2 regions of the Trinickia sp. HAY1-2D genome follow, and region 1 is predicted to be linked to the other one. Evidence: riboswitches for the same ligand, from Rfam matches in the RefSeq annotation. Region 1 holds a riboswitch; the other holds the start of a gene.
The links. A riboswitch is a leader RNA that binds a small molecule or an ion and turns the genes downstream of it on or off. The one in region 1 is predicted to bind ZMP and ZTP.
Positions count from the first base shown of each region.

Region 1 (18,466 bases):
CGGTTCGCCATTCACGGCACGCTCGGCAGCTATGTGAAGTACGGTCTCGATACACAGGAAGACCAATTGAAAGCGGGTCTTCGCCCGGGCAACGCGGGCTTCGGAGCGGACAATCGGCCGGCCACGCTGCGCGTGCTCGAAGGCGAGCGTGAAATCGAGCGGCAATGGCCGACGCTCACCGGTGCATACCCCGAGTTCTATCGCGCGCTGGCCGCGTCCATTCGCGATGGCGAGCCATTCCCGGTCTCGCCGCAAGATGCAGTCGATGTCATGACGATCATCGAGCTCGCCGAGCGCAGCGTGCGCGAAGGGCGACGCCTGCGATTCGAGCGCATGGGGGCTTGACCCGCCGCGGCACCGCGCCGATCGTTGTCATCGCATTGGGCATCTGGCGCGTTTATCCCCCGGAGGGGAACGTCGACCGCGGCGCTCCCTGCCGTGCAAATCACAAGGGATAACGAAACGATGAAAACAATGGTTCGCGCGCTCGCTTGCAGCGCATTGATCGCGTCGCTGAGCGCCTGCGTCGTCAATCAGCCACCGCCGCCGCGCCAGGTCGTTGTACCGGCGCCCGCACCAGTGCTGCGCCCGAACCCGCGCGAGGTCGCACTGGAGCGTTTCGGTCAGGTCAACAGTCGCATCGACAATCTCGGCCGCCGCATCGACTGGCACGTCAACGGAGGCTATTACCCGCCTCCCCAAGGCAACGCACTGCACCATCGTCTTGACGTCATTCGCCAGGAAGCGCGCGATATGGCCGCGCAGCACGGCGGCGGCCTGTCCGATGAAGAGCAGCGCGTGCTCAATCACGAACTGGACGGGACGGCGCGCGCAATCGGCGAATGACGCCATCGCTTACGCCTGAGCCATCGAACCTTGGCCGTCTTCGTTGCGCGCGAGCGTAGCCAGCGCGGCGGCCAGTGCTCGTATCTTCCGCTGCTCGCCGCTTTGCGACGGGTAGACGAGAAAATAGGACGCGCCATTCAGCGCGACCTCCTCGAACGGTGCAACGAGCACGCCTTCGCGCAGCCGTTCGCGGGCCATGCGCGGATCGCCGATGGCCACACCGTGGCCGTCGGCTGCCGCAGCCAGCGCGAGTTCGAGCGTGTCCAACGCAGGCCCCTTCGTGACATCGATACCCGCGCCGCCGATCGCATCGAGCCGACAACGCCACTCCGCGCGGCTCGGCCCGGCATGCAGGAGCACCGTTCGTCTCAGGTCGTCAATGGAGCGAATCGATGCGGCGATCGCGGGAGCACACATCGGCGTCAGCGACTCGGGAAAAAGCTCGACCGCCTCCATGCCGCTCCACGGGCCCCTGCCCCGCACGACCATCGCATCGATATCCTGTCGAGCGAAATCGGGGCGATCGTCCGATGACGTGGCGATGCGCAGTTCAACGCCAGGCATCGCACGCTCGAACTGTGCCATGCGCGGCAAGAGCCACCGCACGGCAAACGTCGACGGCAATCTCAACGTCACGATCGAGATCTCGTCGATTCGCGTGCGCGCGTAATCGCTCAGTTCAGTGAGCACGCGCAACGCGACTTCGAGCAAGCGCTCGCCTTCGCGCGTCAGCGTCAGCCCCCCTGCATGGCGAACGAACAGCGCACATCCATAGTGCGCCTCGACCTGCTGGACTTGCCGGCTCACGGCGCCTTGCGTGCGGCACAGATGAACCGCGGCTTTCGTGAGGCTGCCGAGGCTCGCCACGGCAACGAAAACCTGCAGGCCCGCGAGCGTCGGAAACGGACGCGTCAGTTCGGCGAGCGGGTATGCAAGCGGCTCATGGCCCGTTTGCGAATTTTTCGATTGTTGGTTCATCTGGGCGTCGATATCGTCTGTCCCGAAGCCGCCCCACGTGTAGCCACATAGAGATCGCGCGTGCGGTATTTGATAACGGATGAATGGAGGAATTCGCAATGACATCCGCGCAATCACTTTATACCAGCCGAATACGCGAGTACCTGAGCCAGCTCGAACGCGGCGATGCAGCGGCGATTTGCGCGCTCTTCGCGTCTGATGCTCAGGTGTATTCGCCCTTGCTGGGCTGGGTGTCGCCGCGCCCGTTCTTCGAGAAACTGTCGGCGGCGTCGGGGCAAAGCAGCATTACGCCGATCGATGTCTGCGTCAGCACGACGGGCGCCGCGCGCGCCACGGGATATTTCGTCTATGAATGGGCGCTCAAGGACGGGCCGACCGTGCGGTTTGAATGTGTCGATGTATTCGAGTTCGACGAGGCGGGTCGCATCGCGCGGCTGCTGATCATCTACGACACTTATCCGATTCGCGCATCGCTCGGCGACAGCTTTTCGTAAGCGCCGCCAGCCTCGTGTGACGAACGGGCGCGAAAAATGCAGAAACACAAAACTCGTGGCGATGTGTCGATTCTGGCGGGGCTCGTTCGTCGTCGAAAAGGGGGAGCCGATGCCGAGGCGAGGTCATCGATACCGGCGCTCCGCCCCCATTCGTTCGGCACTCCTAAGGAGACGCTCCATGAGTCAAGCAGACACATCCACACCCGCATTGAAGCCCGCCACACTCCTTGCCCAATCGAAGTACCGCTTTCCCGGCGAAAGCGAGGGATACCGCAAAGCCCGCAATGCACTGCTCGAACAGGAAATCGAATTGCGGCGCCAGATCGAGCGCGTCGCGGCGATGCGCCGCGCGTTACCGGTCGGCGGCGCCGTGCCGCAGGACTATCGCTTTCAAGGCGAGCACGGCTCCACAACGCTGTCCGACATGTTCGGCAAGCACGATACGCTCGTCATCTATAACTGGATGTTCGGCCCACGGCGCGAGCGCCCCTGCCCGATGTGCACCTCATTTCTGAGCGCGCTCGACGGCGAGGCGCGCGACATCGAGCAGCGAGTCGCGTTGGCCGTCGTCGCACGATCGCCCATCGATCGGCTCGTCGCTTTCAAGAATGAAAGGGGCTGGCGCCATTTGCGGCTGTTTTCGTCGGGCGGCAACAGGTTCAATGTCGACTACGCCCATGAAGATCCGGACACGGGCGATAACCCGGCAATCAATGTATTCGTTCGCCGCAATGGCGCCATTCACCATTTCTATGCGGGCGAGATGGGACCCGAGACGGCCGATCCCGGGCAAGACCCCCGCGGCGCGCCCGATCTGATGCCGCTTTGGACCATTCTCGATCTGACGCCGGGCGGGCGCGGCACCGACTGGTATCCGAAGCTCGATTATCCGGATGCGAATCAGGCGACGCGTCGTTGAAGGGGGATGCCGGGCAACTACCGGTGCGAACCACCGCCCGGCACTTTTTCAGCCGGCGAGAGCGTTGTAAGCCGTTTCACGCTGCTCTCGTTCGGGGAGCTCTTCGATTACAAGCCGCAATTTATCTCGGATGCCACCCGTGTCGCCATTCAAACAACGGAAATTCAGCGAAAGGCTCAGGACCATGTGGGCATAGTCGGCCCCGGTGATCTCGCCCGCCTTGTCCGGCGCCTCTTCTCTCTCGTGCCAGAGTTGTTGGACCGCCTCCAACACGGCTTCGTACATTTCGGTACGAAGGGATTCATCCTCCACCGACGAGGCGGCCTCCGCCGTATCGGCCAATGGCTCGACCCGGTGGCGCTTGAACTGTACTTCGCCGATGGCGCCCAGCACGAGCGAAACAGCGGCGTAGCGATGCGCCGCCGGAAATGCATCGTCGGCTATTCGCATAGCTAACACGCAAAGCGGCTTTGGGCGCGCAACCAGCCCGAGTTCCGGGGCGCCGATGAAGCGCGCAGTCGATTCGAGCCTTTCGTGGGGCAGCGGCGGCGGCCCCGCGAGCGCTTGTTGCGCCAATACCGCTTGCACGTCTTTCAGATCGCTGGCACGGGCGGCATACTTGCTCAGCTTCGTGCTTTGCTCATATGCGGGCAGAATCGAAGAAGGGAGTAGTAGCAACGCGGTTCGCTCTGCCAACGCCGGTGATCGATCGGTCGCCATGGAAATGGCCAGTTCGGCGGCGGGCCGTTCCCCTTCCGGCATCGCTTGAATGCGGCCGGTGAGACCGGCCAGCAGATAGTCTTTCGCTGAATCGGGCAGGCCGTCGATGACTGGCGGCCGCGCTGAAGCGTCTTGCGGACCGAGCAACGGCTGCAGATCGGAGAACCGCTCGACGTCGGCCACGAGCCTGTCCAGCGATAGCTGAAGCTCGGCGAGCGAAGGATTCCCGGGCGATGCACGCCCCCCGCTCACCGCGGCTGCGTCAGCACCCGGGACCAACCCACTCAGTCGCGGATTGATGCCTCCTCTGTGCGCAGAGCCCGGCATAGGCTGGGAGGCATTGTCTCCCGTCCCATCAGCAGCCTCGCTGCCTGTTCCACCATCGACGGGGCGTGGCGGCAACCCGTCGCTTCCCTCGGGACCCTTGATCATATCGGCTCACCACTCGCTGCGTTTGGAATACCGCCGAACTCTATAGCGGCGCGGCGTTCACGACCGCTTCGATCCGAAGCAGCACGCCATCAAACGCACTTTCGAGCGGCTCGCCCCTTCAGCGCCGCGCTTCCGTCGCCATTCTGACCGCGAGCCCCGCCAGTACCGTGCCCATGAGCCACCGCTGAGCGACGAGCCAGAGGGGCCTTCCGGCCAAAAATCGAGCAATCGTGCCAGCAGACAGAGCGACGACCGAGTTGACCGTCAGGCTCGCCACGATCTGGAGGGAGCCGAGCGCGAGCGACTGCGCGAGGACGTGGCCGTGTTGCGGATCGATGAATTGCGGCAGCAACGACAGGTAGAGCACCGCAATCTTCGGATTGAGCATGTTGGTCAAAAAGCCCATGACGAAGAGCTTGCGCGGACTATCGGCAGGCAGGTCCCGAACCTGGAACGGCGAGCGTCCGCCCGGCTTGAGCGCCTGCCATGCAAGGTAGCCCAGATAAAGCGCGCCGCCGAAGCGCAGCACATCGTAGGCAAGCGGCACCGCGATCAGCAAGGCCGTAATGCCGCATGCCGTGGCAACCATATACAAGACGAAGCCAAGTGCGACGCCGCCCAGTGAGACCAGGCCGGCGGCGCTGCCCTGACAGATGGAGCGGGAGACGATATAGACCATATTCGGGCCGGGCGTCAGCGCCATGCCGAGCGCGACGAGGCCAAAAGCGAGCAACGAACTGGACGTGGGCATTGCATCACTCCTCGGAGAAGGAAAGAAGGACGACGCCCAGGCGCGCGGCAATGCACCCGATTCACGGGCACTGTCCGCGTTTCCCGATGGTGGTCCATCTCCAGGCGCCAGTCGCGCGGACCCGGCGATTATTTCACGATCGAGCGGTACTCGCTTGCCCGCCAACACGGCCACCGATGCGCGCTTCGATCGTGCCGATGAGCCGTTCCGCCCAAGCGTTCAAGGTCCGCGTCGACATGACGACCATGCTCGATTTCGCAACGATGCCGTACACGCGCGAGCGGCCGACCTTCGAGACGCATGCCGGATCGAGCCATCGGTCGTTTTCGACAAGCAGCGCAAGCGTCTCGAGGCCGATCAGAATCGGCCAGATGCAGGCCAGACGCAAACGGACCGAGCGCGCAGGAATCGCGAACGTATAGGCCAGCGCATCGCGGTACAGCTCGAGCGTCTTGCCGACCAGTTCGAACAGCAGCGGCCGGGCGCGCGACGAGGCATCGGGGGCGAGCAAGTCTTGCGGCGTCAATGCGAAGCGCTCGAGCATCCGCTCAGGCAGGTAACAGCGCCCGATACGCAAATCCTTCGCGCAATCGCGCAGCACGTTCGTCATCTGCAACGCCTTGCCGAAGCGGACCCCGCGCTCGATCATCGTCGCGGCCGCCTCTTTGAGCGTGCCGGGTAGATGCGAGTAGGTCATTTTGGTCCAGAACTCGCCGACGCAGCCCGCGACGAGATAGGTGTAGCGGTCCAGATCGTCGAGCGTCGCGAGCGCGCCGAGCTGGCCCGAACGTTCGTCAGGGAAGGTGCGCAGATCGAACTCCATGCCCATCGTCAGCGTAGTCACGATCTCGCGCACCGCGTCCCGGTCTGCCGTATCCAATTGCGTCAAGGCGTCGAATGCGCCACCGAGCGATTCGAGCAGCAATTTTTCGTCGGCATGCCCTTGCTGGCTCGCCACGTCATCCCTGAGGCGACGCACGAGCGAGCCGTCGTCGGGCGGCGCGCCATTCACGCTGGCACGCAATGCAAGCAAGAGCTCGAGCCGCTGCGCCGGGTCGATCAGCGATGTATCCGCGATCGTATCGGCCGCGCGCGCGAGCAGATAAGCGAGCGCAACGGGGTCGCGCATGCCGGCGGGCAAGATGCGCAGCGTCAGGTAAAACGAGCGTGAAACGCTCTTCAACAGCGGACCGAGTAAAAAGGCCCGGACGGATTCGGACATAGAGGGAATCGGATGTATTCGGATCGATGCAACGCTGCCGCATTGTATCCGGCCACCCGATTCCGCCCGCTTGCACTGAACCGGTTCAGCCCACGAGACATTAGCCGCGCGGCTCACGCGTCATCTCGCGAGGCGCGCTGTGCACCTTCTCCTTGTTGCGAAGCGTCAGGGCCAGCCCGGCGAGAATCAAGATCATTCCGATGACGTCCCTCGGCTGCAGCGCGTGGCCGAACCACAGGTAGTCCATCAGCGCCGTAATGACGGGCACGAGATAGAAAAGGCTGGTCACATTGACCAGATTGCCGCGGCGCACGAGCCGATAGAACAGCAATTGGGCAAGCACCGAGATGACAATCCCGAGCCAGAGTACGGAGACGGCGAGCGGTGCGTCCAGCCGTAACCCGTTCCATTCGGCAACCCCGAGAGGCAGCGAAAGCAGCAAGCCTACGAAGTTCTGCAAGGGCAGCACGTCCATCGGTTTCTGCACGATGCGCTTTTGCATGATCGCCCCCACCGTAATGCTCGCAAGTGCGGCAAGGGCGAGCGCGATTCCTTCGGTCGTCGAAGGATTCAACGCCGATGCGCCGCGAAACACGATCGACGCAAGGCCCAGCATCGCCATGAAAAGACCGGCCATCCGCATCGCCGAAAAACGTCGCTCGGTGACAACGAGCGTGGCAATCGGCTGTGCGCCGAGAATGGCCGCCAATAGCCCGGGCGTCAGTCCTCGCTCGAGCGAAAGGAAGTAGCAGATCGAATAGCCGCCCATCATCAGCGCGCCCGTGGCGGCGACATGGACGCGCGTGCCGCGCGCCGGCAACCAACGGTGCCGCCCTGCACCGATGAGCGCAAGGATGATCGTCGCAAGCGCAAAGCGCATCGTCAGAAACGTCGAGGCGCTCGCATGCGTCACCCCGATTTCCGCAAAAATGGCGCCACTGCTCCAAAGCAGAATAAAAAGCGCAGTCGCACCATAGGCCGCCAAAGCGGTTTTGAACCAAGCCATGAGTTCACCTGCCAGTCGAATTCGTTGAACTGGCAGACCGGCACACGTCGACGGACACGCGCACGCATCCGCACGCGCGTACTCGCGCACCCGCATCTACGCCCTTTGGCGCAGCTACACGGGCCGAACGGCCGGTCTGCAGGAGAAAACGAAGTGTCGGCGCTTAGCCGAGCACCGCCGTGTGTGGCGGTGCAAGCGCTGCGACGACCCGCCCGAACGGGGGCGGCGAGGCGACAGGAGGAGGAAACGCAATGAGACAGCAGCGGCGCGCAGCATCGAGCGATGTCTCGATGCCGCCAACGGCAAAACACGAACGCGCTGCACTTTTCATGAGGAAAACGGGTTGTGGGGCTGCCGTTGAATGAATGACGCAGGTTTGAAGGCTACTCGCAATGGCCCGGGCGTGCAATCGGAGCACCGGCGTCGGCTTGCAGGGACCTGAGCAGCCGTCCGATACACCGGTTGATATCTTGACTGAATAGTCATAATATCAAGCCAAGGTGTCGACGAGTGATCGACGGCGATCCAGCCGAAGTTGGGGCCGGTCACTACTAAAATAGCTGACATGTTATTGGGCTTGTCGCGCTCGACGCAGACAGCGGCCGGCTGCAGCGCCGCAATTTATTGACCGTTCATTCATAAATAAGCGCTCACCGAATCAGGAGATACCGCATGACCTCATCGACCATCGCGCAACGCTGGGCATTGGACGCACGGCAAGCTGTCCAAGCGATACGATCGGGGCGGCTGAAAGCCGTCGACTATGTAACGGCACTGCTCGCGCGTGCCGACACTTACAGCTCGCTTCACGCGTTCATCACCCTCGAAACGGAAAGCGCCATTGCGGCTGCTTCGCGAATCGACGGCCTCACCGGCAACGAGCGCGCGCGCTACCCGCTCGCCGGCTTGCCGATCGCCGTGAAAGCCAACATCAACGTCAAGGGCACGCGGACTTGCGCCGGCACACCGGCGCTCGCAGGTTTTGTCGCACCCACCACCGCGCCGACCGTGACACGGCTCGTCGAGGCCGGCGCCATCGTGCTCGGAAAAACGAATATGCACGAGCTGGCTGTCGGCATCACGAGCACGAACCTCGCTGCGCACGCCGGGCCGGTTCGCAACCCCTACGATCGCTCGAAGATACCCGGCGGCTCATCCGGCGGCACCGCCGCGGCGCTCGCCGCGCGCATCGTGCCCGCCGGGCTAGGGACGGACACAGGCGGCTCGACGCGCATTCCCGCGGCCCTCACCGGTACAGCCGGCTTGCGGCCCTCCGTCGGAAACGGCGGGGCCGAGCGTCGCTACCGCAACGAACACGATGTCGTGCCGATCAGCCATACGCGCGATACGGTCGGCCCGATGGCGCGCACCGCCGCGGACCTCGCCTTCATCGACGGCATCGCGACCGGCGATACCGCGCTGCCCGCGATCGAACTCGCGCGTTTGCGTATCGGCCTGCCGCGCGATTGCTGGCGGCAACTCGACAGTACAGTCGAAGCGATTGCCCATGCGGCGCGCGAGCGCCTCGAAAAAGCTGGTGTGACGTTCGTCGATGTGGAGCTGACAGAGGTCATGTCGATTTGCGAGCGCATCAGCCTGCCCATCGCGTTTGCCGAGCTTGGCGACGATGTGCCCGCGTGGCTCGCCGCAAACGGCGCTCCGGTGCAAACGCTCGGCGCGTTGGCCGAGCGCATTGCGAGCCCGGATGTCAGGCGCATCTATGAGGCGACGCTTGCCGGCACCTATGCCGAGGCGTACCCGCATGCCATTCAGGTCCTGCGCCCCGAGCTGCAACGACGCTACGCATCGATATTCGACACGGCGGGCCTCGATGCGCTGCTCTTTCCGACTACGCCGCTACCCGCGGTCGACATCGACCACATCGAAGGCTCCGCCGTCGTCACGATCGGCAATGGCGAGCCCATCGACGAAATGGCCGCCTACCTGCGCCATACCGATCCGGCGAGCATCGCCGGCATCCCCGGTCTGTCGATTCCCGCAGGCCTGACACCGTCGGGCCTGCCTGTCGGCATCGAGATCGACGGTCCGCTCGGTAGCGATCGCAGGCTGCTCGCCATCGGCATTGCGATCGAATCGGTGCTGGGGGCGCTGCCGCCACCCTTTTGACTCGAGCGGCGCGACAAGCGACGAATGGCGAACGCGCGCAACGCGTCTCGTGTGTCCTTCGATGCGAGCGTTCGCCTCTTTTTTGAGGCCTCGTACCATGATCAGATCCGACTCCCTTCGCACGACGATTCGTTCGGCGCCACCTTCGGCGGGAAAGGAGGCAACCGCCGAAATCGATTCCCGTGGCGACACGGCCTATGGCACGCGATCGAACGCCGCTGCGTTGGTCGTGCTGCTGACGGGCGCGTTTCTCTCGCCGCTCGATTACTTCATCGTCAATCTTGCATTGCCCGCTATTCGCAGCGGCCTGGGCGCAAGCAGTGCCGAGCTTCAATTGATCGTCTCGGCCTATACCTCGGCCTTTGCGGTGCTGCTCGTCACAGGTGGTCGGCTTGGCGATCGCTTCGGCCGCAAACGCCTCTTCATGGGCGGCATGACAGGTTTTCTCGTTGCTTCGCTGTTATGCGCCCTGGCACCGAGCGGCGCGTTTCTCGTCTCGGCGCGCATCATGCAGGGCGCCTCGGCGGCCATGCTCGTGCCGCAAATCCTCGCGACCATCCGCAGCGCCTTTCCGAAAGAGCAGCAGACGGCGGTCATGAGTCTCTATGGCTTCGTCTATGGCTTCGCATCGGTCGCCGGACAGATCGGCGGCGGACTGCTCGTCACGCTGCACCCGTTCGGGCTCGGATGGCAATCGATCTTTCTCATCAATCTTCCGGTAGGCGTGCTCGCACTGGCAGGCGCATGGCGCTTCGTTCCCGAAAGCCGTGCCGCACGCACGGAGGGCAACGATTGGCTGGGTCTCACGCTGCTATCGGCGTTCTTCGCCCTCGTCATTTATCCGCTGACTCAGGGACGCGAAGCGGGCTGGCCGCTCTGGGCGTGGACGATGCTCGCCGCCAGCGTGCCGGTGCTCGCCGCTTTCGTGCTGGCGGAGTATCGCGCGCATCGGGCCGGGCGCGACCCGCTCGTCGAGCTCGCTTTGTTCAGGAATCCTGTGTTTTCCGTCGGGCTCGTGCTGGCGTTCTGCTTCTATTGCGATAGCGCCTTTTTCTCACCTACGGCATCTATCTGCAGTCGGGCCTGGGATGGTCCGCGCTCGCCGCCGGCGCGGCGGTCTTTCCGTTCGGCGCAGGCTCGATTCTCGGGCCGCTGTGCTCGCCCGCCATCGTGCGCCGCATCGGCAATCATGTCCTCACTGCGGGCTTCGCGGCGCTTGCGCTCGGATTCGCCGCGACAGCGGCCGCCTCGCTGCGGGTCATGCCCGGCGGCCTGTTTTACGCGGGCCTGGTCGTTGCCGGCGCCGGGCACGGTCTGGTGCTGCCGAACGTGGTGCGCATCGTCATCGGCGAAATTCCGCCGGCCAAAGCGGGGCTCGCGGGCAGCATCGTCACATCGATGCTGCAAATCGGCTCGGCCTTCGGCGCGACGGCGATCGGCGGCCTGTTCTTCTCCGTCGCGGCCGAGGGGGCGAATGCAGCACGCCACGCGCAGGCTTATCGCGATAGCATCGCCGTCGTGGCAACGCTCTTCGCCGCTTGCATCGTTATTGCTGCACTGATGTCGGGAAGCGCGCACCGGCGTCGCTGAAACCGGGCGCGTTGCGGTCCGTGCGCCAAACATGTCCATGACTACTGTGCTCGCCGATACGGTTTTGATCGTGCACGCGTGCGTCGTGCTCTTCATCGTGGGCGGCTTCGCGGCGATCTGGTGCGGTGCCGCACGCCATTGGCGCTGGGTGCGCGAACCGCGTTTTCGCTTCGTTCATCTCGCGTCGATCGGCATCGTCGCAGCGCTCGCCCTCCTCGGCGCGCCGTGCCCGCTGACCACGCTGGAGGCGTGGCTGCGCGAGAGCGGCCCGAGCTCGCAAGGCTTCATCGCCTACTGGGTCGGGCGGCTTCTTTACTACGATCTCCCCGGCTGGCTTTTCACCGTGATCTATGCCTGTTTCGCGTTCATCGTGCTGCTGACATGGCGATTCGTTCCGCCGCGGCCGCGTTCATAACGCATGCCTGCCGGGCTGCAATAGTCGACAAGATTCAGTCGAATGTTAAACAGCGAACATCCGCCGGCCATTGGTAATTGATCTCGCAGGGAGGCGAGCCCATAGTTCTGACTAAAGTGACAGAAGGCGAACCGCCGCGCCCCATGCGAGCCCCGCGTTCGCTCGCCGGGCCATCGGCAACCTCAGCAAACATGCGCGTTCGCGCGGGCGCGCCGCCATCGAAAGCTTATGCAGACGGAAGCCACCTCACAGTCGGCCGCTCCGGCGCCTTGCGTCAGATGCGGCGCAGCCGTGGGCTCCGACGCCCTGCACTGCCCGCGTTGTGGGCAGCCCGTCTTGCGGCAAACGCGCGTGCGAAAGGCCGCGCGTCCGGCTCCTCCAGCTCCTCCGGCGTCGCCGGCGCCACCCGCGCGGCCCGCGCTCGGCGCCACCGCACCGATGCGCCGGCGCCTGCTTGCCGCGCTGCCGCACCGCCTCACCTCGGGCGATTCGAACGGGGCGCGGCGCTGGGGAGTGTCGGCGAGCGTGGCATGGATACTGTTCGGCTTCGCGGCCATCTTTGGCGCTGTCGTGGCCATCGACGAGCACGATAACGCCCAAATGCTTTGGCCCACCCCGGCGGACCCGCCCTCGCGCGGCACCCAGGGAACGCAGGAAGACCGGCCGCAGGCAGACCCGCCGCCGCGTCAACAGGACGCCCCCGCAACGCACGCCGCGTCACGCTCGGCTCTGCAGGCGCTCTCTTCGGCGGCGCTCGTCGATTTGCTTCGACAACAACTCGATACCGTACGCCACGAGAATGCCGCCGACGCCCAACGCACCATCGGCGGCCCGCCTGTCCATAACCGCCCTGCAGCCGTTGCGCCAGGCGGCGAACCGGCAAACAGGACCGCGGCGACGCCCGATGCGAAGCGCGCCGCGGCAAGCGCTGCGGCTGCGCCGCGCAAGCCGGTCTCGCCCACGCTCGCGAAAAAGGCTGCGCCGCAGCCATCGGTCTCGGCTCATCGGCTGTCCGCTCAAGTCGCAGCACCGGTGCGCCCTCCGGCAAGTCCCGCGCCGTCGACACCGCAATCGGAAGCGCTCGCCTCGACACAGCCGGCCGCCTCCGAGCCGTTGCGCGCAACAGCCTCACCGGCTACGCGGCCGACCGCCGGCTCGGCCGAGGCCCCCGCTACACAAGCGCAAGCTCCGGCACTGCCGCCCAGCCCGGCCTCCGCCACACAGCCGCCCCACATCGCCGAACAGCGGGTCGCAACGGACGCCGAGACGCCGCGCGTGCCGGCGGGGCCATCGCCGGCATCCCTGACATCCGCGGCACCCGCCCCGCTCGCAGTGCCGGCAGCCATCCCGGCGCCGGCCGAGCGTGGTGACGAAGCGCATCCACGCCTGCGCCCCGGCTGCGCGGCAGGCGGCGATAGCGCGGACTGCAAGGAGACCGCATCGCCTACCGATACGAGCGGCTCCCACGCACCGCCCGCGGGGCAATCGAACGAAGTCTGGTCGGGGGCGGTGAAGCGGACTCCGGCGGCCTCGGCAGCAGGGGCGTCCAGCGCGGATCATGGCCAAGCCGCGCAGGCACAGACACAGACACAGACGCAGACACCGGCGAAGCGAGTGGCGAAGAACCATACGCCCAAGCAGCACTTGGCCTCCGCGGTATCGACCCGGGCCGTTCGACGCGCAACGGAGCGCACGGCCGAGCGTACTGAAGAACATGGAGCCGCCTCGTCGCCATTGGCGATGGCCAAGCAGACCTGGCACACGGTGCTATCCGAGATCGAGCCCCGCGAGCGGCTCAAACCGGCGCGGACCACCGAGGTGTCGGAGTCGCATACCGAAATCTACCGTGGTCATTGACTGACGTCTGAGCCGGATGCCCCGCGCGGCGCAGCGCGGGCGACGACAGCCCGCGCAAACCGGGGCATCATGCTCCGGCGCGTGCCTTGCGTCCCTGTTCCCGAATCTGTTCCAGCGTGGCGGACGGCGTGCTGACCTCCTTCGGCACGCGGATTTCGATCAACGCCGGCAAGCCGCTGGCGATTGAACGCTCGAGCGCGGGCAAAAATTCGGCCGTCTTGACGACCGTCTCGCCATGCGCGCCGAACGAACGCGCATAGGCCGCGAAGTCTGGGTTGGTCAGCGCCGTGCCATGCGGCCGGTCAGGATAGTGGCGCTCCTGATGCATACGGATGGTGCCGTAATGACCGTTGTTGACGACGATGAAGATCGCATTCAGGCCGTACTGCATGGCCGTTGCCAACTCGTGGCCCGCCATCATGAAGCAGCCGTCGCCGGCAAGGGCTACCGCGATCCGCTCGGGATAGAGCGCTTTGGCTGCCAGCGCCGCGGGTACCCCATATCCCATCGCCCCGCTCGTCGGTGCCAGTTGCGTCTTGAAGCGCCGATAGGCGAAGTGCCGGTGCAGCCAGATCGCGTAGTTGCCCGCGCCGTTCGAAACGAAAGCGTCTTCCGGCAGCCGCTCGCGCAGTTGCACCATGATTTCGCCCAGCTGCACGTCGCCCTGCATCGGGCGTGGCCGGTGCCATTCGAGGTAGGCGCGATGCGCGTCCTCCGCGCTGCCGGCCCATGCGGGCGCCGCGCCCGGCTCGAGTGCCGCGAGCGCCGCCGCGATCTCAGGCATGCCCGAAACGATCGGCAGATCGGCCGCATAAACGCGCCCGAGTTCCTCCGCCCCCTGATGCACATGGACTAGGGTCTGCTTCGTTTTCGGAATGTCGAGCAGCGTGTAGCCGCCCGTCGTCGCTTCGCCGAGCCGCGGGCCGATCGCCAGCAGCAGGTCCGCCTCGCCGATGCGCCGCCCGAGCGCCGGATTGATACCGAGCCCCACATCGCCGGCATAGTTCGCATGCGCATTATCGAAGAGGTCCTGATAGCGGAAAGCGCATCCCACCGGCAATTGCCAGTTTTCCGCGAAGCGGCGCATGTCGTCGCAGGCGCCCGCCGTCCATCCGCTGCCGCCGAGAATCAGCATGGGCTGGCGCGCATTCTCGAGCAGTGCGCGCACGCGCTCGATTTGCGCCGGCGCCGGCGACGCGGCGACACGCTGAAACCGGGGCGCCGCCGGCACGGCCGGGCAAGGGTCCGAGAGCATGTCCTCGGGCAACGCCAACACGACCGGCCCCGGTCGCCCCGAACAGGCAACATGAAACGCATGGCTCAGATATTCGGGAATGCGCCGCGCGTCGTCGATTTGCGCGACCCATTTCGCCATTTGACCGAACATGCGTCGATAGTCGATCTCCTGGAACGCTTCGCGATCGAGATGCTCGCGCGCGCATTGGCCGATGAAGAGAATCATCGGCGTCGAATCCTGAAACGCCGTATGCACGCCGATCGATGCATGGGTGGCGCCCGGACCGCGCGTCACGAAAGCCACGCCGGGCAGCCCCGTCATTTTTCCGGTCGCCTCGGCCATGTTGGCGGCCGCCGCTTCGTGCCGGCAAACGAACGTGCGGATATGCGCATCCTCGTCATGAAGTACATCGAGCACAGCGAGAAAGCTCTCGCCCGGTACGCAGAAAACGCGATCGACACCCTGCGCGAGCAAGGCATCGACGATGAGACGTGCACCCGTCGTGGAAACGGCGTCAGCGGCGTTGACCATGATGCTGCGACCTCCTGATTGGTTGGACGTCCTTCGAGAAAACATCGGCACGCCATACGGCGGATCCGTCGAAAGCGCCGCGCCTCAGCACTCGACGATATTGACCGCGAGCCCGCCGCGCGATGTCTCCTTGTACTTCGTTTTCATGTCGGCGCCGGTCTCGCGCATCGTCTTGATGACCGAATCGAGCGAGACGTAGTGGCTGCCGTCGCCGCGCAAGGCCATGCGCGCCGCATTGACAGCCTTCACCGAAGCCATGGCATTACGTTCGATACATGGGATCTGCACCATCCCGCCCACCGGATCGCAGGTGAGGCCGAGGTTGTGCTCCATGCCGATTTCCGCGGCGTTTTCGACCTGTTTCGGGCTGCCGCCCATGACCGCCGCGAGCGCGCCGGCCGCCATCGAACAGGCCACGCCGACTTCCCCCTGGCATCCGACTTCCGCGCCCGAAATCGACGCATTGAGTTTGTAGAGAATGCCGATGGCCGCCGCCGTCATCAAAAAGTCGATCACGCCTTGTTCGTTGGCACCGGGCGTAAAGCGCGTGTAATAGTGCAGCACGGCGGGGATGATGCCCGCGGCTCCGTTCGTCGGCGCCGTCACGACACGGCCGCCCGCCGCGTTCTCTTCGTTGACCGCGATCGCATAAAGGTTGATCCAGTCGATCATCGAGAGCGGATCGCGCAAACCTTGCTCCGGATTGCCGGACAGGTCGCGATAAAGCTGCGGCGCGCGGCGCTTGACGTTGAAAGGACCGGGCAGCGTACCGTCGGCGTCGGGGTTGCCTACACCGCAACCGCGTGCAACGCACGCCTGCATGACCTCCCAGATTTTCAGCAACCCGCTTCGCGTCTCGTCGTCGGTATGCCAGACACGCTCGTTCTCCCACATCAATTGCGCAATGCTCTTGCCCGTGGCGGTGCACCGCGCGAGCAATTCATTACCGCTGCGAAACGGATGGGGGAGCTGGTCGACAGCGGCGAGTACCTTCGTATTCGGCGCGCCGGCTGTCACGACGAAGCCACCGCCCACCGAGAGGTACGTCGATTCGCGCAGGGTCGTGCCCGCAGAATCGGCCGCGCGCAGCTTGAGCCCGTTCGGGTGCTCGGGGAGCGCCTGACGATAAAACGCGATGTGATCCTTCGGTGTGAAGTCGATTTCGTGCTTGCCGAGCAGCGCGAGACGCCGCGTGCTGCGCACCGTATCGAGACGCGCCGCGATCGTGGTCGGATCGACCGTGTCGGGGGCCTCGCCCAGCAGCCCCAGCATCACGCCGCGGTCAGTGCCGTGGCCTTTGCCCGTCGCGCCCAGCGACCCGTAGAGCTCGACCTTGAGCGCCGCGGTGGCGCCGAGGAGTCCGTCGCGTTCGAGTCCCTGCACGAACATCAAGGCCGCGCGCATCGGCCCGACCGTATGGGAACTCGACGGACCGATGCCGATTTTGAAGAGATCGAAAACGCTGACTGCCATTGTTGCTCCAGAAAAGGAAGACCGATGCTCCGCTCATCGCGCCGCAAGCGGCAGACAGACGGCCACCCAGGCCGGCGGCGTCGGCGAAAGCAGCAGCGCGACGCTGGTATAGCGCCCCGACAGACGCGCCGCGAGGTGAAAAAGCGGCGCCGCGCGCTTGGGGTCCCATGGACCCGAAAAGCCCGCCACGCCGGCCGCGCGCCGTTTCGCGTCGAACGGCACGCTCGAATGCACGAATTCGTCATGCGTCTTTTGGCCGAGCGCATAAGGCACGAGCCAATTGAGCGCGAGCGCAAGCGAGGCGCCATTGCCCGCCTTGAGCGTGAGCCAGTTGCGGTTGTGACGCCGCGCGGCAAGCGCCGCGGCGACGAGCGGCTCGAGATCGTAGGCGACGTAATGCAGCGCGTCGCGTTCGGCGAAATCGACGGTCGAACCGTCCGGCGCAATGTTGTTGCCGATCTGCTCGACGAAGATGCGCTGCGCGGCATCGATGAGCTTGCGATCGTCGAGCGTGAAAGCGGCCATCGCAACGAGCTTCACGCGATGGCTTTCCCAGTTGTTCCGATAGGTGCCGGTCAGGGGACGCGCTGCGCTGTCGATGCGTGCGACGTAGCCATTGCCCAGCGTCGCGATGAAGGCCGCTGTCGCATTGCGCGTCTTGACCGACAGCGCACTCGCCGTCATGTCGTAAGCGAGGATCAGCGAGTCGAAATGGGTTTCGTCGATCGGATCGAAACTGGGCCGATACGTGCCCACCCAGGCCGCGAGAAACCGGTCGACGAGCTTCAGGTAGCGGTCATCGCCCGTCGCACGCCAAACGAGCGCGGCGTCGCGCATCAGCTCGAGTTCTTTTTCGGCTTCGATGCTCTCGTCGTAAATCCCCTCGTGCGGCAGCGTACCCTCGGTGTGCAGCCGCGGGAGCGGCTTGGGCTCGGCGCCGAGTTGCCCACCGACACGCTTCATCAACGCCTGAACATCCGGCGCCGCGTTGGCGCGTTCGCTCGTTTGCAATCCTGGAGCGGCGCAGAAGTTCATCGCGGCATGAGCCAGTACGGGCGGCATCGTGCATGCCGTCGCGCAGGCGAGCAGCCGCGGCCAGCGCAACGCTCGCGCGCCCTGTTCGCGCCATGTCCGCAGCCGCGTTGCGCGCCCGCTCGTCGTGGCCCCCATTCGCACCATGCGTCGCTCCTTCGTTTGCTTGATCGCGGTGTGAGATGTTAGCCGGTATTCGTGTCGAGCGACGCGCGGCGACGTGCTCCGCGCCGAAGCCGCGCAATGCGGCGTAGCGGGCGCGCGCACGGTCCGCCCGTTACGCGTAATCGGCCACGGGCACGCAGGAGCAAAAGAGGTTGCGGTCGCCATAAGCGTTGTCCGCGCGGCCGACGGGCGGCCAATATTTACGGGTGACGAGCGACGGCAACGGATAAGCCGCTTGCTGGCGCGAATAGGCATGCTCCCACTCGTTCGCCGTCACGGCGGCCGCCGTATGCGGCGCGTGCTTGAGTGGATTGTCCTCGCGGTCGGCGCGGCCTTCCTCGACTGCGCGAATTTCTTCGCGAATGGCGATCATCGCTTCGATGAATCGATCGAGTTCCTCCTTCGATTCCGATTCGGTCGGCTCGACCATCAGCGTGCCGGGCACCGGGAAGCTCATCGTCGGCGCGTGAAAGCCGTAATCGGCGAGGCGCTTGGCGACGTCGTCGACGGTGATGCCGCTCGCGTCCTTGATCGGCCGCAGATCGAGAATGCACTCGTGCCCCACGAGGCCGCCCGGGCCGGCGTAGAGCACCGGATAATGCGGCGCGAGCTTCTTGGCCACGTAGTTCGCGTTGAGGATCGCGACCTCGGTTGCGGCGGTGAGGTTTTTC
Region 1 covers NZ_JBPGWX010000002.1:58,623-77,088, reverse strand. Annotated here, with positions in the region: gene ACR9ZC_RS07245 (oxidoreductase) at 1-345, shown strand, start outside; gene ACR9ZC_RS07240 (hypothetical protein) at 466-846, shown strand; gene ACR9ZC_RS07235 (LysR substrate-binding domain-containing protein) at 856-1,824, opposite strand; gene ACR9ZC_RS07230 (nuclear transport factor 2 family protein) at 1,923-2,318, shown strand; gene ACR9ZC_RS07225 (DUF899 family protein) at 2,497-3,237, shown strand; gene ACR9ZC_RS07220 (hypothetical protein) at 3,286-4,140, opposite strand; gene ACR9ZC_RS07215 (LysE family translocator) at 4,508-5,140, opposite strand; ZMP/ZTP riboswitch at 5,168-5,265, opposite strand; gene ACR9ZC_RS07210 (phytoene/squalene synthase family protein) at 5,274-6,362, opposite strand; gene ACR9ZC_RS07205 (DMT family transporter) at 6,463-7,368, opposite strand; gene iaaH (indoleacetamide hydrolase) at 8,041-9,495, shown strand; partial or broken gene ACR9ZC_RS07195 (MFS transporter) at 9,557-10,468, shown strand; gene ACR9ZC_RS07190 (MFS transporter) at 10,561-11,085, shown strand; gene ACR9ZC_RS07185 (DUF2784 domain-containing protein) at 11,117-11,500, shown strand; gene ACR9ZC_RS07180 (hypothetical protein) at 11,939-13,357, shown strand; gene ACR9ZC_RS07175 (thiamine pyrophosphate-binding protein) at 13,425-15,125, opposite strand; gene ACR9ZC_RS07170 (L-serine ammonia-lyase) at 15,210-16,598, opposite strand; gene ACR9ZC_RS07165 (alginate lyase family protein) at 16,632-17,660, opposite strand; gene gcvP (aminomethyl-transferring glycine dehydrogenase) at 17,908-18,466, opposite strand, start outside.

Region 2 (11,367 bases), 750 kb from region 1:
CGCCATCGCAGCATCGGCGCGATGGGCGCGCGCCACATGCTCGCGGTAACTCGGCAGCGCGTAAGCGGCCAACGCAGCGACGATCGCCAGCGCAATCACCAACTCCATCAGAGAGAATGCCGCGGCCCAGCGAGCCGGCGTGCGCGTAGCGTCCCTGGCGTTCAATTACCGTCTCCTCGCGATGCGGCGCCAGTGACGCGATTCCTTACCCGCTTCGCGAACCACGAAGACCTGTGCCCACGCTTGCGCATCCACGCTTGCGCCAAAGCCTCTCGCCGTGACCACAAATCCCCGCGCGTGCGGCCGCTCCGCAATGCGCAGCCCTTCGATCAGACACTGAGGCGGCCTGCGACCACCGGGCCAGTTCGGTAGCGGCGCAAATGCAGCGGCATCGGCGAACGGATCGCGCTCTTGCCAACGCATCGCCTCCGCGCGGCTCGGCAGCAGCAGCGGCGCGCGGCCGGCCTCGTGCTCGCGGAGGCAAAGCTCGAGCGCGACATTGGCCGCCTGCATGCTATGCAGCGCATCCTCGAAGTTCGATGCGCGCCGCACACCCATGATGGTCGCGTCGAACGAGGCGATGGCCGCCGCCGATAGCATCGACGTCAGCATGAGCGCAACCGGCAACGCCGCCCCGGATGCCTGCCGGGCAAGACGGCAGGCGCGATGGGTCCGTGGCACCAGACCGTATGCCGACGCATTGCTCATCGGCCCGCCTGCTCGTGATTCCGTACCGCAACGCGGCGCCGGAATACCTGCCGAGCGTGACCGTCGAAATAGCGCGTCGCCACCGGGTCGCAATCGACGTGCTGGCCGCGTGCGTCCGTCCGCCTCCCGCGGACACGCACACAGATATCCACGGCAGTGACGTGCTGCCAATCGTTCGGCGCGACGGCATCGGCACGAACGGCTCGGGCGGCCCCGCGTATCCAATACCTGAAAGCCAGCCGTTCGACACCCGCAACAGCCGGTTGCCGGGCAAGACCGCCGTTGCCTTCGCAATAAAGCTCGGGGGTGCCGCCATCCCGCGATGTCCCCACGAAAAAACGATTGGAGACGACGACCGACTCTCCGGCTCGCCCGATACCCTGCCCCAGGCAATCCGTCGTTTGCCCCGCCTCGGTAGGCCACGTCGCCACGGCGTCGTCGACATAGCGGATAACGATGCCGTCGGAGCCGCTCGCATCGCGCTCGCAACGAAGCCCGCCCGCCGTTTCGACCGGATATCCCGACGTACAGCCGAATAGTCCCGGCGCGACATCTCCCGACAGCGCCGGCAACCCTGGCGGCACAAACCCCGCCATCTGGATCTGCTCGCTCATCAGCAACAGGGCTGTCATGCCGGCCTCGCGCATCAGCGCCGTATAGGCAGACGCGGCGTAAAACTGACGCACCGTATGGTAGAGCGACGCGATCATCGCCACGACGACGAGCCCCAGTGCCGTTGCAACCATCAACTCGATGAGCGTATGCCCGCGGCTGCGCCTCCCCACTGAGCCGCGCCTCATTGATTTCGCCCCGCGCGAAGCGCCCAGCCTCATGGCGTCGCCCCCAGAAACAGAGGCGCTACGCTGCAAGAAACCTCGGGGGCGGCGAACTCGGGCGGACATCCGTCGAAACGTATAGGGCGCGCTCGCCCAAGCGCGTGCCCACCCGCTTGCGAACTCGCCCAGCGCACGGCGACGAATGCGGCACCGCTACCTGCATCCCGTACGACGATGTCGCCACGCGGCAATGCCTGCATGGCCTGGACACGCCAGTACTCGATCTCACCCGCTGCCGCGGATCGTTCGCGCAGCGCATCGGCGGCCGAAGCCGCAATCAGCGATGCCACCTCGCGCTGCGCAGAACTCTTTTCGGTACGCACGGCCACGAACTGGCTCGAGATCGTGCCAACAAGAGACAACGCGGCGATGCCCAGTGCGATCGCAACTTCAAGCAGCGAGCCTCCGGTTTGCCGGCCCGGGATTCGCGGCGAGGCATTCATACGTGCCGCCCGCACTCGGCGCCCACCCTCGCCCGGCCGCCGGCAGCGATCGAAACGCAGCGCCTCGCGGCTTGCGCAGACGCGCCATGACGAGCGCCTGTCGGCGCGATCTCGAAGCTGCGAAACCCGCCGATCACCTGTCCGGCCGGCGGGCGAAACCGGATCGCATGCGCGGCGCCGCGGATCCGCACGCCGGGCGCCGGAACATGCGTGCGCAATACCCGCTGTCCGTAACCGGTTTCAAGCGCGACGACCCAACCCGTCGCCCAATCGACGGGGACACGGTCCCGGCCGAAGTCGTGTGCGCCGTTATGGACGCATCGTCCGTCACCATCAGTGCGGCAAATCACGACCGGCAAACCGATACGAACCGCTTCGCTGCGCGCGTACGACATGCTCGCCAGCAGCATGCGCGTGCTCGCTTCGACGCGCTGGCGTTGCTGCCAGGTCGCAAACGACGGTATCGCCAGCGTCGCGAGCAACAGCATCACGGCGCAGACGATCAGCGTTTCGACGAATGTGAATCCGCGCGCGTGCCGCGCACGTCGGCGCTCAATGCCTGCTCCGCTTGCACCGAACCGCATTCCCAGCTCCGTTGTCCGTTGTTCGATTCGATCAATCTAGCGGACGTGCACGTACAGCACCATCGTCCGTTCGGCCGAGTGGCGAGCAAGTATCGACGCGCCGACAATGGCGCGTCACGTCAATATGCAAGGGAATGAAAACGATGAAACGACTAGACCGATCAACGCTTGCGCGACGGTTTGGCGGGAGCGGCGCGACGAAACTCTTCGATGACGTCCTCGAATTCGGATACATCCTCGAAGCGCCGGTAGACCGATGCAAAGCGAACGTAAGCGATGGTATCGAGCTGACGCAGCTCGTTCATCACGAGCTCGCCAAGGCGCTCGCTGCGCACTTCGCGTTCGCCGCTGCCCAGCAATTGATACTCGATGCGGGCAACCGCCGCGTCGATCGCGTCCGCCGCAACCGGGCGCTTTCTAAGCGCCAGTTGCATGCTCGCGACAATCTTGCGGCGATCGAATTCGGTGCGGCTGCCATCCTTTTTCACCACCGCCGGCAACATGAGCTCGACTCGCTCGTAAGTCGTGAAACGCTTGTCGCAGGCCGGACACCGGCGGCGGCGCCGAATCGCGGCGCCGTCCTCGGATACGCGCGAATCGACGACCTGGGTATCCTCGTGCCGGCAAAAGGGGCAGCGCATGGTGGCTCAGCGATAAACCGGGAAGCGCTTGGTGAGTTCGGCAACCTGCGCGCGCACGCGCTCGATCGTCCCCGCGTCTTCCGGGTTCTCGAGCACGTCGGCAATCAGATTCCCCACTTGCTCCGCTTCTTGCGCACCGAAGCCACGCGTCGTCATGGCGGGCGAACCGAGGCGGATCCCGCTCGTGACGAACGGCTTTTCCGGATCGTTCGGAATCGCGTTCTTGTTGACGGTGATATGCGCCGCGCCCAGCGCGGCTTCAGCCGCCTTGCCGGTGATGTTCTTCGCGCGCAGGTCGACCAGCATCACGTGGCTTTCCGTACGGCCCGACACGATGCGCAAGCCGCGCTTGACGAGCGTCTCGGCCAGCACGCGCGCATTATCGACCACGCGCTGCTGGTAGGCCTTGAACTCAGGCGAGAGCGCCTCCTTGAATGCGACAGCCTTCGCGGCGATCACATGCATGAGCGGGCCGCCCTGAATGCCGGGGAAGATGGCCGAATTGATCTGCTTCTCGTATTCGGCCTTCATCAGGATCACGCCGCCGCGCGGGCCGCGCAGGCTCTTGTGGGTCGTCGTCGTGACGAAATCGGCATGGGGAACCGGATTGGGATACACACCGGCGGCGATGAGCCCCGCATAGTGCGCCATATCCACCATCAAATACGCGCCGACCGATTTCGCGATCTTCGCGAGGCGCTCGAAGTCGATCTTCAGCGCGAACGCCGATGCGCCGGCAACGATCAGCTTCGGCTTGTGCTCCTCGGCAAGCTTGGCCGCGGCGTCGTAGTCGATGTCTTCCGCCTCGTTCAAGCCGTAGCTGACCACATTGAACCACTTGCCCGACATGTTGACCGGCGAGCCATGCGTCAGGTGACCGCCTTCGGCGAGGCTCATGCCCATGATCGTATCGCCCGGCTTGAGCATCGCGAAAAAGACACCCTGATTCGCCTGCGAGCCGGAGTTCGGCTGCACGTTCGCGGCCTCGGCGCCGAAGATCGCCTTCACGCGCTCGATGGCCAGTCGCTCGACGATGTCGACGTATTCGCAGCCACCGTAATAGCGCTTGCCCGGATAGCCTTCGGCGTATTTGTTGGTGAGCTGCGAGCCCTGGGCGGCCATCACGGCCGGACTCGTGTAGTTTTCCGATGCGATCAGTTCGATGTGTTCTTCCTGACGGCGGTTTTCCTGTTCGATCGCTTGCCAGATCTCGGGATCGATGGCGGCAATGGTGCTTTGGGCTCTGTCAAACATACGGATTCCGTTGAAGGTTTACAGGTTGGCCGAAATGCGCGGAATGCATACGAACGTACGCTTGCACTGGATGGCGGAGGGGCCGGCACTGGCGTGGCGGAAAATTCGAATGGTCGAAGCTCCGTTGCACCCGCGGGGCAACCGCCGCTGCGCAAGCGAACGCGCGCGGTTTTCGGCTGCCCAGGCGAACGGCAAAACGGCACCTTGCGCTTCACGGTGGGTCGCTCCACCTTGACCCCGGAGGGTGTTATCGCCAGTTACGCAAGGGCTGAGCGCGTTAGTGTACTGGCAGCGCAACCAATAGGCAATTGGCCGGCCACAGTGCCAGCACGGCCGCATCGCGGCGCGCTTGCGCGCACCGCTTCCCGCGCCGACCCTCCCGCGAAAGGTAGCCGGAGCCCTCGGCGCGCGCCCGCAGCCCAATGGAAAGCATTTCGAAAGAATCGGGAGCATTCATACCGCGACCGGGGTACGGCGGGTATCATCGGCCCGTTCCGTTTTTCGCCTTCGGTAGTTCTTGCTTATACCGGCAAGGCCATGAGGCCTGCCGGGTTCGACCAGTCAGGAGCAGCAATGATCGTTTTAGTCACGGGCGCATCCGCCGGCTTCGGCGCCGCCATCGCTCGCAGTTTCGTCAATGGCGGCCACCGCGTGATCGCCACCGCTCGCCGCCTCGATCGCCTGGAGGCGCTCGCCGAGGAGCTTGGACCGGCACTTTTGCCGCTCGAGCTCGACGTGTGCGACCGCGCCGCCATACAAGCGTTGCCGGGGCGGCTGCCCGAGGCGTTCGCGTCCGTGGACGTGCTCGTCAACAATGCGGGGCTCGCCCTTGGACTGGAACCCGCACAGCGGGCCGATCTCGACGATTGGTCCCGGATGATCGAGACGAACTGCACCGGCCTCGCCGCCGTCACGCATGCTCTGCTGCCAGGAATGGTCGAGCGCAATCGCGGCCATATATTCAACCTCGGCTCGACGGCGGGCAGCTACCCGTATTCGGGCGGCAACGTCTACGGGGCAACGAAGGCTTTCGTGCACCAGTTCAGCCTGAATCTGCGCGCCGACCTCTCGGGTACGGCCGTACGCGTCACCTGCGTGGAGCCGGGGCTCTGCGGCGGCACGGAGTTTTCGAACGTGCGTTTCAAGGGAGACGACACCAAGGCAGCCGGCCTCTACCGCGGTGTAACGCCGCTTTCGCCGCAAGACATCGCCGATTCGATCTACTGGATCGCCACGCTGCCCGCCCACATGAACGTCAATACGATCGAGCTGATGCCGGTGGCGCAATCGTTCGCGGGCCTGTCGATCCATCGTGGCTGAAACCGCTCGGCAACGCCCACGGTCCGAGCGCGTAGGCATGGCCGGACGACCGTATCCGGTGCCCTGCGTCCTGCGCTCGACATGTAATTTCGAGATGGTCGTACGGGTTCCGGTAAAATGCGCCCATGAATATGCCTAGCAGTCGCCCAGCAACGGGCCGCGGCTTTTTATGGCCGCTGCGCGTGTATTACGAAGATACGGATGCGGGCGGCATCGTCTTTTACGCGAACTACCTTAAGTTCTTCGAGCGCGCGAGAACCGAATGGCTCCGCGCGTGCGGCATCGAACAAGGCCGCCTCGACCGGGAGATCGGGATCGTCTTCGTCGTACGCGGCACGGCGCTCGACTATCGAGCGCCCGCGCGTCTGGACGATCTGCTCACGATCGAGAGCCACATCGAGCGGCTTGGTCGCGCGAGTGTCGATTTCGTGCAACACGCGTGGTGCGACGATCGCCTGCTTGCCACCGGCGAGATTCGCGTCGCCTGCGTCGAGCGCGCCACGTTCAAACCCGCGCCCATTCCACCCGACGTGCTCGCAGCGCTGCGGCGAGGCCCCGGAGTCGTGCACGCCGGAATGTCAACGGCCGATGCATGAACACCGTTGAGAGTTCGTCAGTGGCCTTGTATTGTCCGCATCGTTACCCAATGGAGCTCGGCTGCGCGTGCCGCCGAGCTTTCAGGTTGCCGACTGGGACCGCTTCGGCGGCTTGCCGCCCATGATGGCCGCCCTTCGGATGCAAAAGCAAAATATCTATGAACAACGCACAAGATCTGTCGATTATTTCTCTTGTCCTCAACGCGAGCGTCCTCGCGCAGGCCGTCATGGGGCTCTTGCTGCTGCTGTCCCTGATGTCCTGGACGTTTATCTTCCGCAAGTGGTTTGCCATTCGGCGCGCCCGCGCGCAAACTGAACAGTTCGAACGCGACTTCTGGTCGGGCGGCGATCTGCAAGCGCTCTATCAGAGCGCGGCGAACAACCGCCATACGATCGGCGCGCTCGAGAGAATTTTCGAATCGGGCATGCGTGAATTCTTGAAAGGCAAGGAAAAGCGCCTGAACGATCCCGGCGCGATCCTGGATGGCGCGAGGCGTGCCATGCGCGCAGCGTTTCAGCGTGAAATGGACGCACTCGAAGCCAATCTCGCGTTCTTGGCATCGGTCGGCTCGGTGAGCCCATATATCGGCTTGTTCGGTACCGTATGGGGGATCATGAACGCCTTCCGCGGTCTCGCGAACGTGCAACAGGCAACGCTCGCCAACGTCGCGCCGGGGATCGCCGAGGCGCTGACGGCGACGGCGATCGGCCTTTTCGCCGCTATCCCGGCCGTGGTGGCATACAACCGTTACGCGCACGACATCGATCGCCTCGCGATCCGCTTCGAAACGTTCATCGAAGAATTCTCGAATATCTTGCAGCGCCAGGCGCATTAAGGAGCACGCGATGGCCGGCTCGACCAATCGTTCGTCCATGCGCGGCAGCCGCTCCCGCCGCGCGATGTCTGACATCAACGTCGTCCCTTACATCGACGTGATGCTCGTGCTGCTCGTGATCTTCATGGTCACGGCGCCGCTCGTCGCACCGTCGATCGTCAATCTGCCCACGGTGGGCGGTGCGGCACCGCAACAACAAACACCGCCCGTCGTGGTGAATATCGGCGCGGACGGCAAGATGAGCGTTCGTTACAAGGACGACGCGGGCGCGACGCAACAGGAACAGATGACCCGTGCGGAGCTGACCGGCTTCGTGACCGAGCGCGAAACCTCGCACCCCGATCAGCCGGTGGTCATTGCCGCTGACAAGACGGTCAAGTACGAAGCCGTGATGCAGGTCATGTCGGATTTGAAGGCGCGCGGCGTCAAGCGCGTTGGGCTGCTCGTTAAATCGCAATGAAACCCGGCAAGTCGGATTCCTTCCCCCGCAACCGCCCCGCGAACGCGGGACGACGCGAGCGTTCACGCTCGCGCTCTTGATGCACGTGTTGCTCGGGTTATTCCTCTATCACGGCATTCATTGGCAAAACAGCACGCCCGCGGGGGCTGAAGCCGAGTTGTGGACCGATATTCCGCAGCAGCAGACGCCGCCCCCGCCGGCCCCGCCCGTGCGTGTAGCGCCGCCTGCTCCGCCGGTCCCGGACGAGCAGGCTGACATCGCGCTGCAGCAGAAAAAACGCCAGCAGCAGGAAGCCGCCGCGCGCGCGGCGTTGCTCGAGCAGCAGGAACGTCAGCGGCAACTCGCCGAGCAAGAGGCACAGGCGAAACGGCAGCGCGAGCTCCAGCAGCAGGCCGAGCTGGCCGCGCAAAAGGCCGCGGCCGACAAACTCAAAAAGCAGCAGGCGGAGAAGCTTCGCCAGCAGCAATTGGCCGAGCAGCAAAAGCAGGAGCAGCTCAAGCAACAGAAGGAAGAGGAACTCAAGCAGCAGCAGGTCGAAGCGCAAAAGAAGGCGGAGGCCGAGAAAGCGGCAAAGGCCAAGGCCCTGGCGCAGCAGCAGGCGAAACAAAAACAGCAGCTCGACCAGGAGCGCCGCGCGCGGCTCGCGCAGTTGCAAGGCCTCGCCGGTGAAAGCTCGAGCGGCAACGGGCTCGCCAAGGGCGGCACCGGAACGGGCTCGGGCGGCACGGCCGCCTCGCCCGGATACGCGGACAAAGTGCGCAGGCGGGTGGCGCCGAACGTTCATTGGCCGCCGGACAACTCGCTCGAAACGCTGATCGCCGTGCGTTGCGCGCCGACAGGCACCCTGCTGTCGGCAACGATCCAGCACAGCAGCGGCAATCCGGCATTCGACGACGCTGCGCTGCGTGCGGTACGGGAGTCCGATCCAATGCCGCTCGATACCAATGGGCAGGCGCCGGCGAGCTTTTCCATCAAGGTAAGACCACCGCAATAACGAACGCCGCGGGGGTGGCAAAGTCGGCGCGATGGACCGGAAGCGGGAACGAAAGATGCACTCGACGGTCTCTTTGCAGTTGTGACAACTTGTTTTTTGGGATTTCTCGCATGAGTTTGATGACGAAGCTAGGCTTGAAGACATGGGTGGCGTCGTGCCTGATCGCTGCATGTGGTGCCGCGAACGCGGAGCTGACCGTCGTCGTGACGGGCACCGGTTCGGCGCAACTTCCGATCGCAACGGCGAATTTCGCGAATGAAACCAGCGCACCGCAGCAGATCAGTGCGATCGTGCGCGAGGATCTGAAACGCAGCGGCAAATTCACGAATATCGATGCGGGCAGCGCCCCCGTCTCCGAGACCGATTCGGTCGACCTCGGCGGTTGGAAGGCAAAAGGCGCCGATGCGTTCGTCGCGGGCAGCGTGACGCGCGCCGCGAACGGCACGTATGAAGTGCGTTTCAAGCTCTACGACACGGCCAAGCAGCAAAACCTCGGCGGCCTGTCGTTGACCACGCCGGAAAGCGGTCTGCGCATGACTGCGCACAAGATCGCCGATTACATCTATCAGAAGCTGCTCGGCACGCGCGGCGTCTTTGCGACGCGGCTTTCCTATGTCGTCAAGAGCGGCAACCGCTACTTGTTGCAGGTCTCGGATTCCGACGGTCAAGACGTGCATGTCGCGCTGTCGAGCCCCGAACCGATCATCTCGCCGGCGTGGTCGCCTGACGGCACGAAGGTGGCCTACGTATCGTTCGAAAAGCGCAAGCCGATCGTGTATGTCCACGATTTGCCGACGGGCAGGCGCGTCATCATCTCGGACCAGAAGGGCAACAACAGTGCGCCCGCGTGGTCGCCGGACGGCCGCACGCTGGCGGTCGCGCTCTCGCGAACCGGCAACACGCAGATCTTCGCAGTCAACGCGGACGGCAGCGGCTTGCGGCGCCTTTCGCAGAGCGGCTCGATCGATACCGAACCGGCCTACTCGCCCGATGGGCAATGGATCTACTTCACGAGCGACCGAGGCGGCCAGCCGCAGATCTACCGGATGCCCGCGCAAGGCGAGCAAGCGGGCGCGGCGCAGCGCGTGACTTTTACGGGTAGTTACAACACAAGCCCGCGTGTGAGTCCGGACGGCAAGCAACTCGCGTATATTTCGCGCGTCGGCGGCGCATTCAAGCTCTACGTGCAGGATTTGCAAAGCGGCGTGGCAACGGCGCTTACCGATACGACACATGACGAATCGCCGAGCTTCGCGGCGAACGGTCAGTACATTCTTTACGCCACTCAGGTGAACGGCCGTGGCGTGCTGGCCGCAGTCTCGACGGACGGTCGGACGCGGCAAATCCTGTCCGTTCCGGGCGGCAGCGTACGCGAGCCGTCCTGGGGTCCGTTTATGCAATGACACACAAGGAGAGTAAGAAATGATGTCGAAACTTCGTATGGTGTTTGCAGCGTTGCTCGTGGGCGCGTTGGCAGCCTGCCATTCGGGTGTGAAGCTCAACGACAAAGGGACCACTGGCACGGTCGGCCAACAGCCGAATCCGAACGCAGTGGCGCCCGTCACCGTCGACGAGCTGAACAATCCGAACAGCCCGCTCGCCAAGCGCAGCGTGTACTTCGACTTCGACAGCTATTCGGTCAAGGACGAATACCAGTCGCTGCTGCAGGCCCATGCGCAATACATGAAGAGCCACCCGGACCGCCACATTCTGATTCAGGGCAACACCGACGAGCGCGGCACGAGCGAATACAACCTCGCGCTGGGTCAAAAGCGTGCCGAAGCCGTGCGCAGCGCGCTGCGCACACTCGGCGTGCCCGATTCGCAAATGGAAGCCGTGAGCCTGGGCAAGGAAAAGCCTTTGGCCCCCGGTCATGACGAGGCATCGTGGGCGCAAAACCGCCGCGCGGACATCCTCTATCAATAAAGGTAACAGGCGACGTATATGAAGCACCGTTTTTCCTGGCTGCGCGGCGTCGCAGCCGCCGGCATGACTGCCTCGGCGCTTGTCGCGCTGCCTGCTCACGCCGGCATATTCGACGACGACCAGGCTCGTCAGGCGATTCTCGACTTGCGCAGCAAGACCGATAATCTCGCGAGCCAGTTGTCGGCGGCCCAGCGGGCGCTCCTCGACCAGTCCAATCGCATCGATCAGCTCAATCAGCAGGTCGCGACGTTGCGCGGGCAAAACGAGGACATGGCCAACCAGCTGACCACCCTGCAAAAGCAGCAAAAGGATTACTACACCGATCTCGACGGGCGGCTCAAGAAGTTCGAGCCGCAGCAGCAGACTGTCGATGGGGTGCAGGGCACGGTGCAGCCGGGCGAAACGGATGCTTTCAACAAGGCGTCGCAGGAATTCCGGGCGGGCGACTTCAAGACGGCCGCCGCATCGTTTCGCGACTTCATCGCGAAGTACCCGCAAAGCCCCTATCAGCCGACGGCGCAGTACTGGCTCGGCAATGCGCTTTATGCGCAGCGGGACTACAAAGGTTCGACCGCGGTCTGGCAAAACATCGTCAAGAACTACCCGCAGCATCCGCGCGCGCCCGAGGCGTTGCTGGCAATCGCGAACAATCAGCTGGAACAAGGTCAGAAGGCGCAGGCCCGAAAGACGTTGCAGCAGATCGTGTCGCAGTATGCCGGCTCGGAAGTGGCGCAATCGGCGCAGACCAAGCTGGGGCAGATCAAGTAAG
Region 2 covers NZ_JBPGWX010000002.1:812,031-823,397, reverse strand. Annotated here, with positions in the region: gene ACR9ZC_RS10815 (type IV pilin protein) at 1-165, opposite strand, end outside; gene ACR9ZC_RS10810 (pilus assembly PilX family protein) at 166-708, opposite strand; gene ACR9ZC_RS10805 (PilW family protein) at 705-1,493, opposite strand; gene ACR9ZC_RS10800 (type IV pilus modification PilV family protein) at 1,538-1,987, opposite strand; gene ACR9ZC_RS10795 (GspH/FimT family pseudopilin) at 1,984-2,571, opposite strand; gene nrdR (transcriptional regulator NrdR) at 2,733-3,212, opposite strand; gene glyA (serine hydroxymethyltransferase) at 3,219-4,466, opposite strand; ZMP/ZTP riboswitch at 4,638-4,737, opposite strand; gene ACR9ZC_RS10780 (SDR family NAD(P)-dependent oxidoreductase) at 5,040-5,786, shown strand; gene ybgC (tol-pal system-associated acyl-CoA thioesterase) at 5,912-6,382, shown strand; gene tolQ (protein TolQ) at 6,541-7,218, shown strand; gene tolR (protein TolR) at 7,229-7,678, shown strand; gene tolA (cell envelope integrity protein TolA) at 7,653-8,672, shown strand; gene tolB (Tol-Pal system beta propeller repeat protein TolB) at 8,783-10,075, shown strand; gene pal (peptidoglycan-associated lipoprotein Pal) at 10,095-10,598, shown strand; gene ybgF (tol-pal system protein YbgF) at 10,617-11,366, shown strand.
Region 2: linked by a shared signal. The riboswitch ahead of glyA (serine hydroxymethyltransferase) and the one ahead of ACR9ZC_RS07215 (LysE family translocator) in region 1 are both predicted to bind ZMP and ZTP.